DNA from 2 places in the Streptomyces sp. NBC_01689 genome. Region 1 is predicted to be linked to the other one. Evidence: predicted binding sites of a transcription regulator. Region 1 holds the regulator's gene; the other holds the start of a gene.
The links. Region 1 encodes HrcA, which represses chaperone genes, less so after heat shock. Its sites were predicted from a motif close to TTNGCACTCNGNNNNNCNGAGTGCNAA; they were not measured.
Positions count from the first base shown of each region.

Region 2: a site for HrcA is predicted at 5,172-5,198, ahead of groL (chaperonin GroEL). Genes of this name have one in related genera too.

Region 1 is NZ_CP109592.1:6,491,247-6,499,296, reverse strand. Features, by position in the region: gene OG776_RS27670 (VOC family protein) at 1-183, opposite strand, end outside; gene OG776_RS27665 (16S rRNA (uracil(1498)-N(3))-methyltransferase) at 206-955, opposite strand; gene OG776_RS27660 (nitronate monooxygenase) at 952-2,040, opposite strand; gene dnaJ (molecular chaperone DnaJ) at 2,338-3,474, opposite strand; gene hrcA (heat-inducible transcriptional repressor HrcA) at 3,475-4,491, opposite strand; gene OG776_RS27645 (MBL fold metallo-hydrolase) at 4,684-5,421, shown strand; gene OG776_RS27640 (DUF3097 domain-containing protein) at 5,467-6,273, shown strand; gene hemW (radical SAM family heme chaperone HemW) at 6,313-7,545, opposite strand; gene OG776_RS27630 (ATP-binding SpoIIE family protein phosphatase) at 7,667-8,050, opposite strand, start outside.
Region 2 is NZ_CP109592.1:5,466,345-5,474,394, reverse strand. Features, by position in the region: gene OG776_RS23350 (hypothetical protein) at 1-41, shown strand, start outside; gene OG776_RS23345 (carboxylesterase/lipase family protein) at 148-1,698, opposite strand; gene OG776_RS23340 (NADH:flavin oxidoreductase) at 2,070-3,245, opposite strand; gene groL (chaperonin GroEL) at 3,422-5,044, opposite strand; gene OG776_RS23330 (cold-shock protein) at 5,457-5,663, opposite strand; gene OG776_RS23325 (MoaD/ThiS family protein) at 6,116-6,391, opposite strand; gene thrC (threonine synthase) at 6,514-7,842, opposite strand; SAM riboswitch class I at 7,860-8,016, opposite strand.

The DNA of each region.
Region 1 (8,050 bases):
GAGGATCCGGGCCATCATCGCGCGGTCCTGAAGCGCGATGCCCGCGGAGCCGGTGGCGGGGCTGAACTTCTCGTACGGACCCTCGGCCGCACCGGACTGGGGCTTGAGGCCGAGGACCTCGGCGTAGAAGCGATAGCAGGCCGGGAAGTCGGCGACGAGCAGCCGTACCTGGGCGAGTTCCAACGCATCCCCCGTACATGTTCGTTCAGGACCAGCGGCCGGTGCGCCCCAGCAGCAGCGCGGTGGCCGCGGTCCCCGCGGTCGACGTACGCAGCACGCTACGCCCCAGCCGGTACGCCTTCGCACCCGCCTGCGCGAAGAGGTCCAACTCCTCGGGGGAGACGCCCCCTTCGGGTCCGACGACGAGCACGATCCGTCCGGCCGTGGGCAGTTCGGCCGTGGCGAGCGGCTCGCTGCCGTAGTCGCGGTCCTCGTGCAGCACCGCCGCGAAGTCGGCCTCGGCCAGCAGGGCGGCCACCTGCCTGGTCGTCGCGGCGTCCGCGACCTCGGGGAAGCGCACCCGGCGGGACTGCTTGCCCGCCTCGCGCGCCGTGGCCCGCCACTTGGCGAGCGCCTTCAGGCCCCGGTCGCCCCGCCACTGGGTGATGCAGCGGGAGGCGGCCCACGGGACGATCGCGTCCACGCCGGTCTCGGTCATGGTCTCGACGGCCAGCTCGCCCCGGTCGCCCTTGGGCAGGGCCTGCACCACGGTCAGCCGCGGCGACTCCGCGGGCTCCTCTGCCAGGGAGCCGACGCGGACGATCAGCCGGTCCTTGCCCTCGGTGTCGAGGACGACGCACTCCGCCCAGCGCCCGGCGCCGTCGGTGAGCACGACGTCCTCCCCCTGCCGCAGCCGCTTCACGGACACCGCGTGCCGGCCCTCGGGTCCGTCGAGGACGTACCGTCCCGCGCCGTCCGTGTCGAAGCGGTCGACGACGAACACCGGCGCCGTCATCGGTCCGCACCCCCCGTGCCGCCGGCCGTGGACAACGCTGTCCTGACCGCGTCCAGCTCGGCGCACAGCACCTCCACCAGCTGCGCCGCCGGAAGTTCACGGGCCATCCGGTGCCCCTGCCCCGCCCACAGCGCCATGCCCTGCGCGTCGCCCGCCCTGGCCGCCGCCTTGCGCAGCGGGGAGGTGAGGTGGTGGACGTCGGGGTACGCGGCGGGCGCGTACGGACCGTGCTCGCGCAGGAAGCGGTTGACCAGGCCGCGCGCGGGACGGCCGGAGAACGCGCGCGTCAGTTCCGTGCGGACGAAGAGGGGGTTGGTCAGGGACTGCTTGTGCACGGCGTGCGCACCGGACTCCGGGGTGGCGAGGAACGCGGTGCCGAGCTGCGCGGCGTCCGCGCCCGCGGCGAGCACCGCGGCGATCTGGCTGCCGCGCATGATGCCGCCGGCGGCGACGACCGGGATCTGCACGGTCTCGCGCACCTGGGCGATCAGGGAGAGGAGCCCGATCCCCGTGCCGTCCGTCTCCGGGTTGTCGCGGTGGGTGCCCTGGTGGCCGCCGGCCTCCACGCCCTGCACGACGACGGCGGCGGCACCCGCCCGTTGCACCGCGAGGGCCTCCTCGGCCGTGGTCGCGGTGATCATGGTGAGCGTGCCGACCCGGGCGAAGGAGTCCAGGACGTCGCGGGTGGGGCAGCCGAAGTGGAAGGAGACCACCGGCACCGGGTTGTCGAGGAGGACCGCGAGTTTGGCGTCGTAGCCGTCGTCGCGGCCGCTGTCCGGATCGCCGAGCTCCGTCTCGTACCAGGAGGCCTCGCCGGCCAGCTGGTGGGCGTACACCTCGACGGTGGCCGGGTCCGCGTACTCGGGCTGCGGCATGAAGAGGTTGACCCCGAAGGGCCGGCCCGTCAGTCCACGCAGCTGCTTGATCTCCTGGTACATGCCGTCGGCGGTCTTGTACCCGGCGGCGAGGAACCCGAGCCCGCCGGCCTCGGACACGGCGGCCGCGAGGTGCGGGACGGAGACGCCGCCCGCCATGGGGGCCTGCACGATCGGGTGTGGGAAGAGATCGGTCAGTGCGGAGGACATGACGGCATGTTGTCACGTCCTCCGAACAAGTCAGAAATCCGGACTTCCGGCCGCCACGGGCCGTCGGGACGGACGGTCCGCGGTGCTTCTCCGCCCCCGCCGCACCGCCCCGTGCCCCGCTCCGCGGGCCCGTCCCGCGGACCCGGAGCGGGTGCCTTCCCGCCCCGGCTCGTGCCGTGCCGGGACCCCGGCTCCGGCCCCCTGGGGCCTCGGCTTCCGCCCCGCCGGGGACCGGCCCCGCCCGGGCCGCGCCGCCCTCGGAGGCCGGGCGGGCCGGGCACGGAGAGCCGTCCGGGCTCAGCGGCCGTTGAACGCGTCCTTGAGACGGGAGAACAGACCCTGCTGGCCCGGCTGGAACTGCCCGGTCGGACGCTCCTCGCCGCGCAGCTGCGCCAGCTCCCGCAACAGCCGTTCCTGCTCGGGGTCGAGCTTGGTCGGCGTGGTGACCTCGACGTGCACGATGAGGTCGCCCCGGCCACCGCCGCGCAGATGCGTGACACCGCGCCCGTGCAGCGGGATCGACTGCCCGGACTGCGTGCCGGGCCGGATGTCGACCTCCTCCAGACCGTCGAGGGTCTCGAGCGGCACCTTGGTGCCGAGCGACGCGGCGGTCATCGGGATGGTGACCGTGCAGTGCAGGTCGTCGCCGCGGCGCTGGAAGGTCGAGTGCGGCAGTTCGTGGATCTCGACGTAGAGGTCACCGGCGGGACCGCCACCGGGCCCGACCTCGCCCTCGCCCGCGAGCTGGATCCGGGTGCCGTTGTCCACGCCCGCCGGGATCTTGACCGTGAGCGTGCGCCGGGACCGGACGCGCCCGTCGCCCGCGCACTCCGGGCAGGGGGTCGGCACGACGGTGCCGAAGCCCTGGCACTGCGGACACGGGCGGGACGTCATGACCTGGCCCAGGAACGACCGGGTGACCTGGGACACCTCGCCGCGTCCGCGGCACATGTCGCAGGTCTGCGCGGAGGTCCCCGGCGCGGCGCCCTCACCGTTGCAGGTGGCGCACACGACGGCCGTGTCGACCTGGATGTCCTTCGTGGTGCCGAAGGCGGCCTCGTCCAGCTCGATCTCGAGCCGGATCATGGCGTCCTGGCCGCGCCGCGTGCGCGACCGGGGGCCCCGCTGCGACGCCGTGCCGAAGAAGGCGTCCATGATGTCCGAGAAGTTGCCGAAGCCACCGGCGCCGAAGCCGCCCGCGCCTCCGCCGCCCGCCTGGGACAACGGGTCGCCGCCGAGGTCGTAGACCTGCTTCTTCTGCGGGTCCGACAACACCTCGTACGCGGCGTTGATCTCCTTGAACCGCTCCTGCGTCTTCGGATCGGGATTGACGTCCGGGTGCAGCTCGCGTGCGAGCCGCCGGAAAGCCTTCTTGATCTCGTCCTGGGACGCGTCGCGGCGCACGCCGAGCACGGCGTAGTAGTCCGTGGCCACTTAAGACTCCGCCAGGATCTGTCCGACGTACCGTGCCACCGCTCGTACCGCTCCCATCGTTCCCGGGTAATCCATGCGGGTCGGTCCGACCACGCCGAGTTTGGCTACTGCCTCGTCGCCCGAACCGTAGCCGACGGAGACCACGGACGTGGAGTTGAGTCCCTCGTACGCGTTCTCGTGACCGATCCGTACGGTCATGCCCGAATCCCCCGCCTCCCCCAGCAGTTTGAGGAGCACGACCTGTTCCTCCAGCGCTTCGAGCACCGGTCTGATCGTGAGGGGAAAATCATGTCCGAAGCGGGTCAGGTTCGCGGTGCCGCCGATCATCAGACGTTCCTCGGTCTCCTCGACGAGCGTCTCCAGAAGAGTGGAGAGCACCGTCGCGACCGTACCCCGGTCGTCCGCCTCGAAGGCGTCCGGCAGGTCCTGGACGAGCGGCGGCACATCCGCGAAGCGGCGGCCGGCGACCCGGCTGTTGAGCCGGGCCCGCAGATCCGCCACGGAGGTCTCCCCGAACGGCGCCGGGCAGTCGATCATGCGCTGCTCGACCCGTCCGGTGTCCGTGATCAGGACGAGCATCAGGCGGGCCGGGGCCAGCGACAGCAGCTCCACGTGACGCACGGTCGATCTGGTCAGCGACGGGTACTGGACGACGGCGACCTGCCGCGTCAGCTGCGCGAGCAGCCGCACCGTCCGCCCGACGACGTCGTCGAGGTCGACCGCGCCGCCGAGGAAGTTCTGGATGGCCCGCCGCTCGGGCCCGGTCATCGGCTTGACGCCGGCGAGCTTGTCGACGAAGAGCCGGTAGCCCTTGTCGGTGGGGATGCGCCCGGCGCTGGTGTGCGGCTGGGCGATGTATCCCTCGTCCTCCAGGACCGCCATGTCGTTGCGGACCGTGGCCGGGGAGACCCCGAGCTGATGCCGCTCCGTCAGCGCCTTGGAACCGACCGGCTCCTCGGTGCCGACGTAGTCCTGGACGATGGCGCGCAGCACCTCGAGCCTGCGTTCACTCAGCATCGCGCACACCTCCAGTCGTCCGTCCCGCGTGGCCTCGCCTGGCACTCAGCGCGTGCGAGTGCCAGCATTCCCCGGCCCAGTGTACGGCCGGTGGGTACGCCCCCGGCAAGGGCGGGCCCGCGATCTTGCGCACGTATGCCGACGTGTCCCGTGATGTCTCACCGGCGTCCGCCCTCCCGCTAGCGTCACCGTATGAAGGTGACTTGGGAAGGGCCGGGGTGGGAGGAACTGGCCCCGCACGTGGGGCGGCGGCGGCTCCCGGGCTGGGACTGCACGGCCGGGCTGGTGGCGGGCGGGGACGCGGCGCTCATGGTCGACGCGGGGGCGAGCCTCGGGGAGGGCGCACGGTTGCGTGCCGAGGCGCGCCGGCTCCTCGGCCCGGACCGGGACGTGACACACCTCGCACTCACCCATCCGCACTTCGACCACGTCCTCGGCGCGGCGGCGTTCACGGGCACGCCGGTGTTCGGCGCGGCCGGTCCCGGCGGGGCGAGCCCGTACGGGGGCGAGGAACTGCGCCTGGACGCCGTACGCCACGGTCTCGGCCCGCGGGAGGCCGCCGAGGCCGCGGCCGCCCTGGTCCCCCCTTCGCACCCCGTGGCCGGCGAGCGGACGCTCGACCTGGGCGGCGGGGTGCGGGCCCTGCTGGCGGACGTGGGTCCCGGTCACACGGCGCACGACCTGGTGGTCCTGGTGACCGGGGCGGCCGGTGCCCGGAAGGTCGTCTTCTGCGGGGACCTGGTGGAGGAGTCCGGCGAACCCCAGGCGGGTCCCGACGCCGTCCCCTCCCGCTGGCCGGCCGCGCTGGACCGGCTGCTCGCCCTGGGCGGCGAGCAGGCGGTGTACGTGCCGGGTCACGGCGCCGCGGTGGACGCGGCGTTCGTCCGGGCCCAGCGGGACGCGCTGGCGACACGTTTCGGCGTGTCGTAGGGATCTCCGCGACGCCTCGCCCCCGGTTCTCCTATCGTCATCCGAATGCGCCAGTACTCTCCGGATCTCACCCCGCCGTGGAAGAAGCCCAAGCCGGTGCCCGAGGTCCCCGCGGACCCGGGCCTGGTGGTCGAGGAGCCCGGTACGGGGTTCTGCGGGGCGGTGATCGGCTGCGAGGCGGGCACCGTGACCCTGGAGGACCGCTTCGGCAAGCACCGGGTGTTCCCGCTGGAACCGCGCGGCTTCCTGCTGGAGGGCAGGGTGGTCACGCTGGTCCGTCCGGCCGCGGGACCGGTCCGGCCCGGCCGCACGGCATCCGGTTCGGTCGCCGTGCCGGGCGCCCGGGCGCGCGTGGCCCGGGCCGGCCGCATCTACGTGGAGGGCCGCCACGACGCCGAACTGGTCGAACGGGTCTGGGGCGACGACCTCCGCATCGAGGGGGTCGTGGTCGAGTACCTGGAGGGCGTCGACGATCTCCCGGCGGTGGTCGACGAGTTCGCCCCGGGACCGGACGCGCGGCTGGGCGTGCTGGTCGACCATCTGGTGCCCGGTACGAAGGAGTGGCGGATCGCGGAGGCCGTCACCAGCGACCACGCGCTCGTCCTCGGCCACCCGTACATCGACGTCTGGGAGGCCGTGAAGCCGTCCTCCGTGGGCATCGCCGCCTGGCCCCGGGTCCCGCGCGGGCAGGACTGGAAGACCGGCGTGTGCCGGGCGCTGGGCTGGCCGGAGAACACCGGTGCGGCCTGGCAGCACATCCTGTCCCGGGTGCGTTCCTACAAGGACCTGGAGCCGGAACTCCTGGGCCGGGTGGAGGAGTTGATCGACTTCGTCACGGCGCCGCCGGAGTGACACCGGGGCGCCGGGCGCGGACCACGGACGAACGGGTGCTCAGTCGACCAGATCCCGGACCACCGCGTCCGCCAGCAGGCGTCCGCGCAGGGTGAGGACGGCACGGCCCTCGTCGTAGGGGCCGTTCTCCAGGAGGCCGTCGGAGAGCGCGCGGCGGGAGGCGGAGAGGCCCTCCGGGCGGAGCAGGGAGAGCGGGCAGCCGTCGCGCAGCCGCAGTTCGAGGAGGATCCGCTCGACGCGGCGGTCCTCGCCGGAGAGCAGCTCGCGTCCGGCCCCGGGGGACTTCCCGGACGCCAGCGCCGCCGCGTACGCCCCGGGGTGCTTCACGTTCCACCAGCGCACGCCGCCGACGTGGCTGTGGGCTCCGGGCCCGGCCCCCCACCAGTCCGCGCCGCGCCAGTACAGCTCGTTGTGCAGGCATCGGCCGGCCTCGGAGGCGGCCCAGTTGGACACCTCGTACCAGTCGAAGCCCGCCGCGGCCATCACCTCGTCCGCGATGAGGTAGCGGTCCGCGTGCACGTCGTCGTCCGTCATCGGGACCTCGCCCCGGCGGATGCGCCGGGCCAGCTGGGTGCCCTCCTCGACGATCAGGGCGTACGCGGAGACGTGGTCGGGACCGGCGCCGAGGGCGGCGTCCAGCGAGGCCCGCCAGTCGTCGTCGGACTCGCCGGGCGTGCCGTAGATCAGGTCGAGGTTCACATGGTCGAAGCCCGCCGCGCGCGCCTCGGCGACACAGGCCTCGGGGCGTCCGGGGGTGTGGGTGCGGTCGAGCACCTTCAGTACGTGCTGCCGGGCGCTCTGCATGCCGAAGGAGATCCGGTTGAAGCCCCCGGCCCGCAGCGTCGCGAGGTACGCCGGGTCCACCGACTCCGGGTTCGCCTCGGTGGTGACCTCGGCGTCGTCCGCGAGCCCGAACTCCTCGCGGACCGCGTCCAGCATCCGCACCAGGTCGTCGGCGGCCAGGAGGGTCGGGGTACCGCCCCCGACGAAGACCGTGCGGACCGGGCGCGGGTCGTCGCCGAGCACCTTGCGGGCGAGCCGGACCTCGTCGATCAGGGTGGACGCGTAGTTGTCGCGGGAGGCGAGCACGCCTCCGGTGCCCCGCAGCTCGGTGGCCGTGTAGGTGTTGAAGTCGCAGTACCCGCAGCGGGTCGCGCAGTACGGCACGTGGAGGTAGAACCCGAGGGGGCGGTCGGCGGCCCCGGCCAGGGCGTGCGCGGGCAGCGCCCCGTCGTCGGGGACGGGCTCGCCGTGGGGAAGTGCGGAAGGCATGTCTTCCATTGTCCCGTACGCGGCCGCATGCCCCTTTCCGCGCCCGTCCGCCCGCCTCTCCACCGCCCGTCGTCCGGCCGGGCGGGGGCAGCGGCGTCCGGGCGCCTGGTGCGGCTCCGGGCTACTCCGCCTGCAGCACCAGCAGGGCCAGGTCGTCCTCCGGCGGTCCGTTGCCGAACTCGTGCACCAGTCGCCGGATCCGCTCCGCGACCGGCTCGGCGCCGAGTCCCGCGCACCCCGCGAGGGCCCGCGCGAGCCCCTCGTCGTCGTCGAACTGGCGCGGCCCGCTGCGCCGCTCCGTCACCCCGTCGGTCACGCACAGCACGGTGTCGCCGGGATACAGGTCCAGGGTCTCGGAGACGTAGGTCGCGTCCTCGAAGACGCCGAGCAGCGTCTGCGGCTCGGCGACCTCCCGTACGTCGCCGCCGGGGCCCAGGATCAGCGGCAGGGGGTGGCCGGCCGAGGCGAGGGTGCAGCGCACGCCCCCGTCGAAGGGGACCAGTTC
Region 2 (8,050 bases), 1.0 Mb from region 1:
CACCCGTCAAGGTCGACATCGAACCGATGGGGAACCTGTAGCCGGCCGGGTGCGCGGCCTGGCCGGGCCGACCGTCCGCTTCCCGGGTCGGGGCCCGGCCGACGGCCCCGCCCCCGCCCGGCCCCGCGGCCGTGGTACGCCGGGCGCTCACCCCAGCAGGGGCAGCGCCGGGAAGCCGTACCCCTCCCACAGTCCGCGCGCCGTCTCCCCGGGATAGCCGGTGACCACCGGATCGGCGTCGAGGACCTGCGTCAGACGCCGCTCGGGCCCGTACGCCGGCCAGCCCGGGTCACCCGTTCTCGCGAACGCCGTCCAGGACGTGCGCAGCAGCGACGAGAGGGCCAGCGCCTCCGGTGTGGGCCCGGCACCGGCGAACACCAGCGCGCCGAGGTCCGCGCCGAACGTGCCGAACAGCAGCGGGACGTCCAGGCCGTGGCAGGCGCCCAGCACACCGTCACCGCCCGGGGCCGGCCAGGCCAGTTCGTAGAGGTGCGCCCGGCCGCCGCCGGTGAGCTGCGCCTCCGCCAGGTGCAGGGAGGGCATGGCGAACAGCCAGTCGGTGTGGACGCGTTCGTACAGCTCACCGGGCGAGGCGCCGGGGTAGGCCGCACGGTAGGCCCGTGCGCCGTCCGGGCCCGGTGCGAACCTGCGCAGGGCGGCCGTGGCGTCCTCGTCGGTGACCCTCCCGAGGGAGCCGCCGAGCACCATGAACAGCCGGAACTCGTCCCGGTTGTGCCCGGTGACCAGTTCCACGTCCCGCGCGGCCCCGGCCGCCAGCGCCTGCCAGGGCGTGACCGGCAGCACCTCGCCGTCGACCACCGGTGAGAAGGGCGTCAGCGTGTGGGCGACCGGTCCCCAGCGTTCCTCACGGGCCCGCATACCGGCGCCCACCGCCGCCCCCGCCTGGGGCAGCCGGCGCGGATCCACGGCGGCCAGGTCGGCGGCGGTCGGGCGCAGCCCCGCCTCGGCGGCGATGGCCGACGCGATGTCCCGGGCCAGCTCGTCCGAGAAGAACGGGCCCGGCACGGACTGCGCGATCGCCCGCCGGAACAGCCCGGCGGCACGGGGCATGGCCAGCAGCGACGCCACCGAACCGGCACCGGCGGACTCGCCGAAGACGGTGACCTGTCCGGGATCGCCGCCGAACGCCGGGATGTTCTCGCGCACCCACTCCAGGGCGGCGACCTGGTCGAGCAGGCCCCGGTTGGCGGGCGCCCCCTCGATCCGGGCGAAACCCTCGACCCCGACGCGGTAGTTGAGGGTGACGACGACGAGATCACCGTCGCGGGCGATGAGCCGGGCGTCGTAGCCGGGGCTGCCGGCGTGGCCCATCTTGTAGGCGCCCCCGTAGATCCACACCATCACCGGGCGGCGCGCGGCCGGGTCGGGGTCGGGGGTCCAGACGTTCACGGTCAGCCAGTCGTCGCCCGCCGGGCCGGCCGGCACACCGGTGCGGTCCGGGCCCGGTGTCTCCTGCGGGGGCGGCGGGCCGAAGGAGTACGCCTCCCGGGTGCCGTCCCAGGCCCGTGGCGGACGCGGTGCGGCGAACCGCGCCGCACCGACGGGGGGCCGCGCGAACGGGATGCCGCGGAAGACGGTCAGGCCGTCCTCGCGGCGGCCGCGCACGGCGCCGCTCGCGGTACGCACCACGGGCCCGGCCAACCCGGCGGCCCGCTCGGAGGACTCGGCTGTCGTCATGGGTGACCCCTCACTGACGGCTCGGCGCATCGACCCCGCCCACGGTACGAAACCGCGCGCGAACCGTCGCCGGCCACGCCGCTCCACCCACCCGCCTGCCCCGGCCCGGCCCCTGAAAGGCGGCCGGTTCCGGCCCGCGAAAGGCGCGGGCCCGGCACGCGTCGGCCCCGGCCCGGCCGTCCGGCGGATCCGCGGCCTGCTCCCCGCCGCCGGCCGGCCCTCACCCGAAGGCGGGACCGGACCGGGCGGTACGGGGACCGGGAGAGCCCGCGGGCGGGCGCCCCGTGGGCGAATCCTGTGGGCGGACCCGGAGCCGCGGACCAAGAGCCGGGCCCCGGGTCGGGCGGGCGGCCGGGCGTCGGGCCCGGAGGTCAGCTGAGCGTGCGCAGGGCCGCCGCGTCGTACGGCTTCAGCTCGTCGAAGCGGCCCGCGAGGACCTTCGCCGCCCACTCGGGGTCCTGGAGCAGCGCGCGGCCGACGGCGACGAGGTCGAACTCGTCGCGCTCCAGGCGGTCGAGGAGGTCGTCGATGCCCCGGACGGAGGAACCCTCGCCCTGGAAGGCCTTCAGGAACTCGCCGTCCAGGCCGACCGATCCGACGCTGATGGCCGGCTTGCCCGTCAGCTTCTTCGTCCAGCCCGCGAGGTTCAGGTCGGAGCCGTCGAACTCCGGGAGCCAGTAGCGGCGGGTGGAGGCGTGGAAGACGTCCACACCGGCCTCGGCCAGCGGGGCCAGGATCGCCTCCAGCTCCTCCGGGGTCTCCGCGAGCCGGGCGTCGTACGCCTGCTGCTTCCACTGCGAGTAGCGGAAGAGGACCGGGAAGTCCGGCGAGACCGCGGCGCGGACCGCGGCCGTGATCTCCGCCGAGAACCTGGCCCGGGCCACCGGGTCGCCGCCGTACGCGTCGGTACGGCGGTTGGTGCCGGACCACAGGAACTGGTCGAGCAGATAGCCGTGGGCGCCGTGCAGCTCGACACCGTCGAAGCCGATGCGCTCCGCGTCGGCCGCGGCCTTCGCGAAGGCCTCGATGACGTCGTCCAGGTCCTGCTGGGTCATGGCCCTGCCGGTGACCTCGGCGCCCTCGGTGGTCAGACCGGACGGGCCGACCGCCGGGGCGTCGGCGTACGGGGGCTGGCCGGCCTCGCGCACCATGCCGATGTGCCACAGCTGCGGCACGATCGTGCCGCCCGCCGCGTGCACCGCGTCCGCGACCTTCGTCCAGCCCGCGAGCTGCTCCTCGCCGTGGAAGCGCGGCACCCGGTCGCTCTGCCCGGCGGAATCGTGGCCGACGTACGTGCCCTCGGTGACGATGAGGCCGACACCCGCGGCGGCGCGGCGGGCGTAGTACCCGACGACGTCCTCGCCCGGAACACCGCCCGGCGAGAACTGCCGGGTCATCGGTGCCATCACGATCCGGTTCGGGACGGTCAGACCGTTCAGGGAGACGGGGCGGGACAGGATCTCTGCGGCGCGGGAGGCGGCGTTGGCAGTCACGTAGGGGGCTCCTCGGAGAGGTCGTTCGGTCGTCGGTGGCCTGTTGACGGGCATTCCGCACGGTATGTGCATGCGCATCGACCACCCGTCCCCTCAACCGCCCGGTCCGGCGCGACATTCCGGCGCCCTCCGGGGTGTTCTGTGACCCCGGACACGCCCGAGGGCGGCACCCCCTGGAAGAAGGGGGTACCGCCCTCGGAACGTCAGGACAGTGATCAGCCGGAGGCGGATCAGAAGTCCATGTCACCGCCCGGCATGCCGCCCGGAGCGGCCGCGGCGGCCTTCTCCGGCTTGTCGGCGATGACGGCCTCGGTGGTGAGGAACAGCGCGGCGATGGAGGCGGCGTTCTGCAGCGCGGAACGCGTGACCTTCGCCGGGTCGATGATGCCTTCGGCGATCATGTCGACGTACTCACCGGTCGCGGCGTTCAGGCCGTGGCCGACGGGAAGGTTGCGCACCTTCTCGACGATGACGCCACCCTCGAGACCACCGTTGACGGCGATCTGCTTGAGCGGGGCCTCCAGGGCGAGCTTCACGGCGTTGGCGCCGGTCGCCTCGTCACCCGTGAGCTCGAGCTTCTCGAAGACCGAGGAGGCCTGGAGCAGGGCCACGCCACCACCGGCGACGATGCCCTCCTCGACGGCCGCCTTCGCGTTGCGGACGGCGTCCTCGATGCGGTGCTTGCGCTCCTTGAGCTCGACCTCGGTGGCGGCACCGGCCTTGATGACGGCCACGCCGCCGGCCAGCTTCGCCAGACGCTCCTGGAGCTTCTCGCGGTCGTAGTCCGAGTCCGAGTTCTCGATCTCGGCACGGATCTGGTTCACACGGCCGGCGACCTGGTCGGCGGAGCCGGAGCCGTCGACGATCGTGGTCTCGTCCTTGGTGATGACGACCTTGCGGGCGCGGCCCAGCAGGTCCAGACCCGCGTTCTCCAGCTTGAGGCCGACCTCCTCGGAGATGACCTCGCCGCCCGTGAGGATGGCGATGTCGCCGAGCATGGCCTTGCGGCGGTCACCGAAGCCCGGGGCCTTGACGGCGACGGACTTGAAGGTGCCACGGATCTTGTTGACGACCAGGGTCGACAGGGCCTCGCCCTCGACGTCCTCGGCGATGATCAGCAGCGGCTTGCCCGACTGCATGACCTTCTCCAGGAGCGGGAGCAGGTCCTTGACGTTGCCGATCTTGGAGTTGGCGATGAGGATGTACGGGTCGTCGAGCGACGCCTCCATCCGCTCCATGTCGGTGGCGAAGTACGCCGAGATGTAGCCCTTGTCGAAGCGCATACCCTCGGTGAGCTCCAGCTCCAGACCGAAGGTCTGGGACTCCTCGACGGTGATGACGCCTTCCTTGCCGACCTTGTCCATCGCCTCGGCGATGAGCTCGCCGATCTGGGTGTCGGCGGCGGAGATGGAGGCCGTGGAAGCGATCTGCTCCTTGGTCTCGACATCCTTGGCCTGCTCGAGCAGGGCGCCGGAGACGGCCTCGACGGCCTTCTCGATGCCGCGCTTGAGGGCCATCGGGTTGGCGCCGGCGGCCACGTTGCGCAGGCCCTCGCGGACGAGCGCCTGGGCGAGCACGGTCGCGGTGGTCGTTCCGTCGCCGGCGACGTCGTCCGTCTTCTTGGCGACTTCCTTGACCAGCTCGGCGCCGATCTTCTCGTACGGGTCCTCGAGCTCGATCTCCTTGGCGATGGAGACACCATCGTTGGTGATCGTGGGGGCGCCCCACTTCTTCTCGAGGACGACGTTGCGGCCCTTGGGGCCAAGGGTGACCTTGACGGCGTCGGCGAGCTGGTTCATCCCGCGCTCGAGACCGCGCCGTGCCTCCTCGTCGAACGCGATGATCTTGGCCATGTGAAGTGGTCCTCCCGGACTGGGGTGGATTGCTCCGGACCGCGCTGGCGCCCGCGACGGACGGCCTGCCTGCCCCGGTGGTTCCTTGCACCACCTGGCCTGCGGGCCTCACCGACCCGGTCCTTCGTTATCACTCTCACCTTCAGAGTGCTAACGCAATGATTAGCACTCGCCCCTGCCGAGTGCAAGCGACTCGGGAGGATCCCCAGGTGAACACGGGCGGCACGGCGGCCTCCCGGAGGGCCCCGCCGGTGAGGGCCGGAGGCCTCGCGGGGGCACGCGCACGCACCGGGGCACGGGCATCCGGACACACCGGCCCGCCGAGGGCGCGGACTCGCGGACATACCGAAGGGCTCGCACCCCAGGGGGATACGAGCCCTTCGTCACGTCGAACAGTCAGTCGGCGCGTGCTTCAGCCGGTCGCGAGCCGGACCATGTCCGCCTGCGGCCCCTTCTGGCCCTGCGAGATCTCGAAATCGACCCGCTGACCCTCTTCCAGGGTGCGGTAGCCGTCCATCTGAATCGCGCTGTAGTGGACGAAAACATCCGCACCACCGTCGACCGCGATGAAGCCGTACCCCTTCTCCGCGTTGAACCACTTGACGGTGCCCTGAGCCATGCCTAACTCCCCTATTACTGGCCCTTGCACAGGACCGCACTTCGCGGACCCGGGTCAGACCTCCACCCCCCAACGGTTGGGGGTGTGCGCCGGAACGCGTCGACCGCGGCTGAATGTATCTGTCCAACTGCCGTCTGCAACAGGTCAATCGGACGAGAATTCTGGGCACGGCCGATCGGGAATATAGGGAGGATCAGCGAAGATTCAGGGCAACTCGGGCCCCATAAACGCCACATAAGGCTCAAAAACGCCGGTCACTTTGGCTACTTCTTACCGCAGGCCGGACGTGAACTCATATGCACCCGGCATGGAAAACGCGGCGGGTTCCCCAATCGTACCGCGCTCAACCCTACAGAATTGCCCCCTCCGCTTCTCTCACGGAGGGGGCAATTCGATGAACTCTCGGTGATTGGCATTACCCACGGTAATGATCTCACCGTGGGTAACCGGCGTCAGCCTCCGGCGACGGCCGGGATGATCGAGACGCCCGCGCCGTCCGGCGTCGCCGTCTCCAGGCCCTGTTCGAAACGGACGTCGTCGTCGTTCACGTACACGTTGACGAACCGGCGCAGCCTGCCCTCGTCGTCCAGCACGCGCGCGGCGATGCCCGTGTGGTTCTTCTCCAGGTCGGAGATCACCTCGCCGAGGGTGCCGCCCTCGGCGGTCACCTCGGACCGGCCGCCGGTGTAGGTGCGCAGGATGGTGGGGATGCGGACGTTGACGCTCATGCGGTGACCTCCCGGTCGGATGGTGGCGTACGACTGGAGAGCACCCCGGCAGGGGCGCGCGGAACCGCGCGGCCGGCCTCCCGGGGGCCCGTGGCCGGAGAGCGGCCTCCCCGGCCGGACGGCTACGCGAGACCGGCCTCGCGGAAGGAGTCCAGGCTCGGCCGGATGGTCGCGGTCAGTCCCGTGCCCGCCACCGCGTCCAGCGTCTTCAGGCCGTCGCCGGTGTTCAGCACGACCGTGGTGAGCGTCGGGTCGAGCAGCCCGTTCTCGATGAGCTTCCTGGTCACGCCGACCGTCACACCGCCGGCGGTCTCGGCGAAGATCCCCTCGGTGCGGGCCAGCAGCTTGATCGCGTCGACCACCTGCTCGTCGTTCACGTCCTCCACGGCCCCGCCCGTCCGGCGCGCGATGTCCAGCACGTACGGGCCGTCCGCCGGGTTGCCGATGGCGAGCGACTTGGCGATGGTGTCCGGCTTCTGCGGCCGTACGACGTCGTGGCCGGCCTTGTAGGCGACGGACACCGGCGAACAGCCCTCGGCCTGCGCGCCGAAGATCTTGTAGGGCCGGTCCTCGACGAGCCCGAGCCTGATCAGCTCCTGCAGCCCCTTGTCGACCTTCGTCAGCTGGGAGCCGGAGGCGATCGGCACGACGAGCTGGTCGGGGAGCCGCCAGCCGAGCTGTTCGCAGATCTCGTACGCGAGGGTCTTGGAGCCCTCCGCGTAGTACGGGCGCAGGTTGACGTTGACGAAGCCCCAGCCCTCACCGGCCGGGTCGCCGATCAGCTCGGAGCAGAAGCGGTTCACGTCGTCGTAGTTGCCCTCGATGCCGACGAGCTCGCCGCCGTAGACCGCGGCCATGACGACCTTGCCCTGCTCCAGGTCGTGCGGGATGAACACGCAGGAGCGGAAGCCGGCGCGGGCGGCGGCGGCACCCACCGCGCCGGCCAGGTTGCCGGTCGAGGAGCAGGAGAGGGTGGTGAAGCCGAAGGCGCGGGCGGCCTCGATGGCCTGCGCGACGACGCGGTCCTTGAAGGAGTGCGTCGGGTTGCCGGAGTCGTCCTTGACGAAGAGCCGGCCGGGGTCGACCCCCAGCTCGCGGGCGAGGTTGTCTGCCTTGACGAGCCTGGTCCAGCCCGGGTTGATGTTCGGCTTGTCGGCGACGTCGGCCGGAACGGGGAGCAGCGGCGCGTAGCGCCAGATGCTGGCGGGGCCGGACTCGATGCGCGCCCGGAGTTCTTCGGTGTCGTAGGCCGAGAAGTCGTAGGCGATCTCGAGCGGTCCGAAACACTCCTCGCAGGCGAAGACCGGGCCGAGCGGTACCCGGTGGCCGCATTCGCGGCAGGAGAGCGCCGTGGCGGGACCGAGATCGACGGTTCCGGCGGATCCGGTGGAAGCGGCCGGGGCGGTGGAGTTCGCGGTGTCCGGAGTGCTTGCGACAGTCTGCGCAGCCATGGAGGCGAGGCCCTTTCTCCTCATCTTCCTCACGACGCACTTCGCCGTGAGACGGATTTGGCACCTTCCCGAGCCGGGAGCCCCGCGACGCGATCGGTGATGATCGGTACGAGACCGGCTGGAGGGTTGCCGGGGCTTCATCGGGCCGTTTCCCTCTGCCCCTCTGGATGAGCGGTATTCGGTTGTTGGTCTTCAGTCCGGGACGATC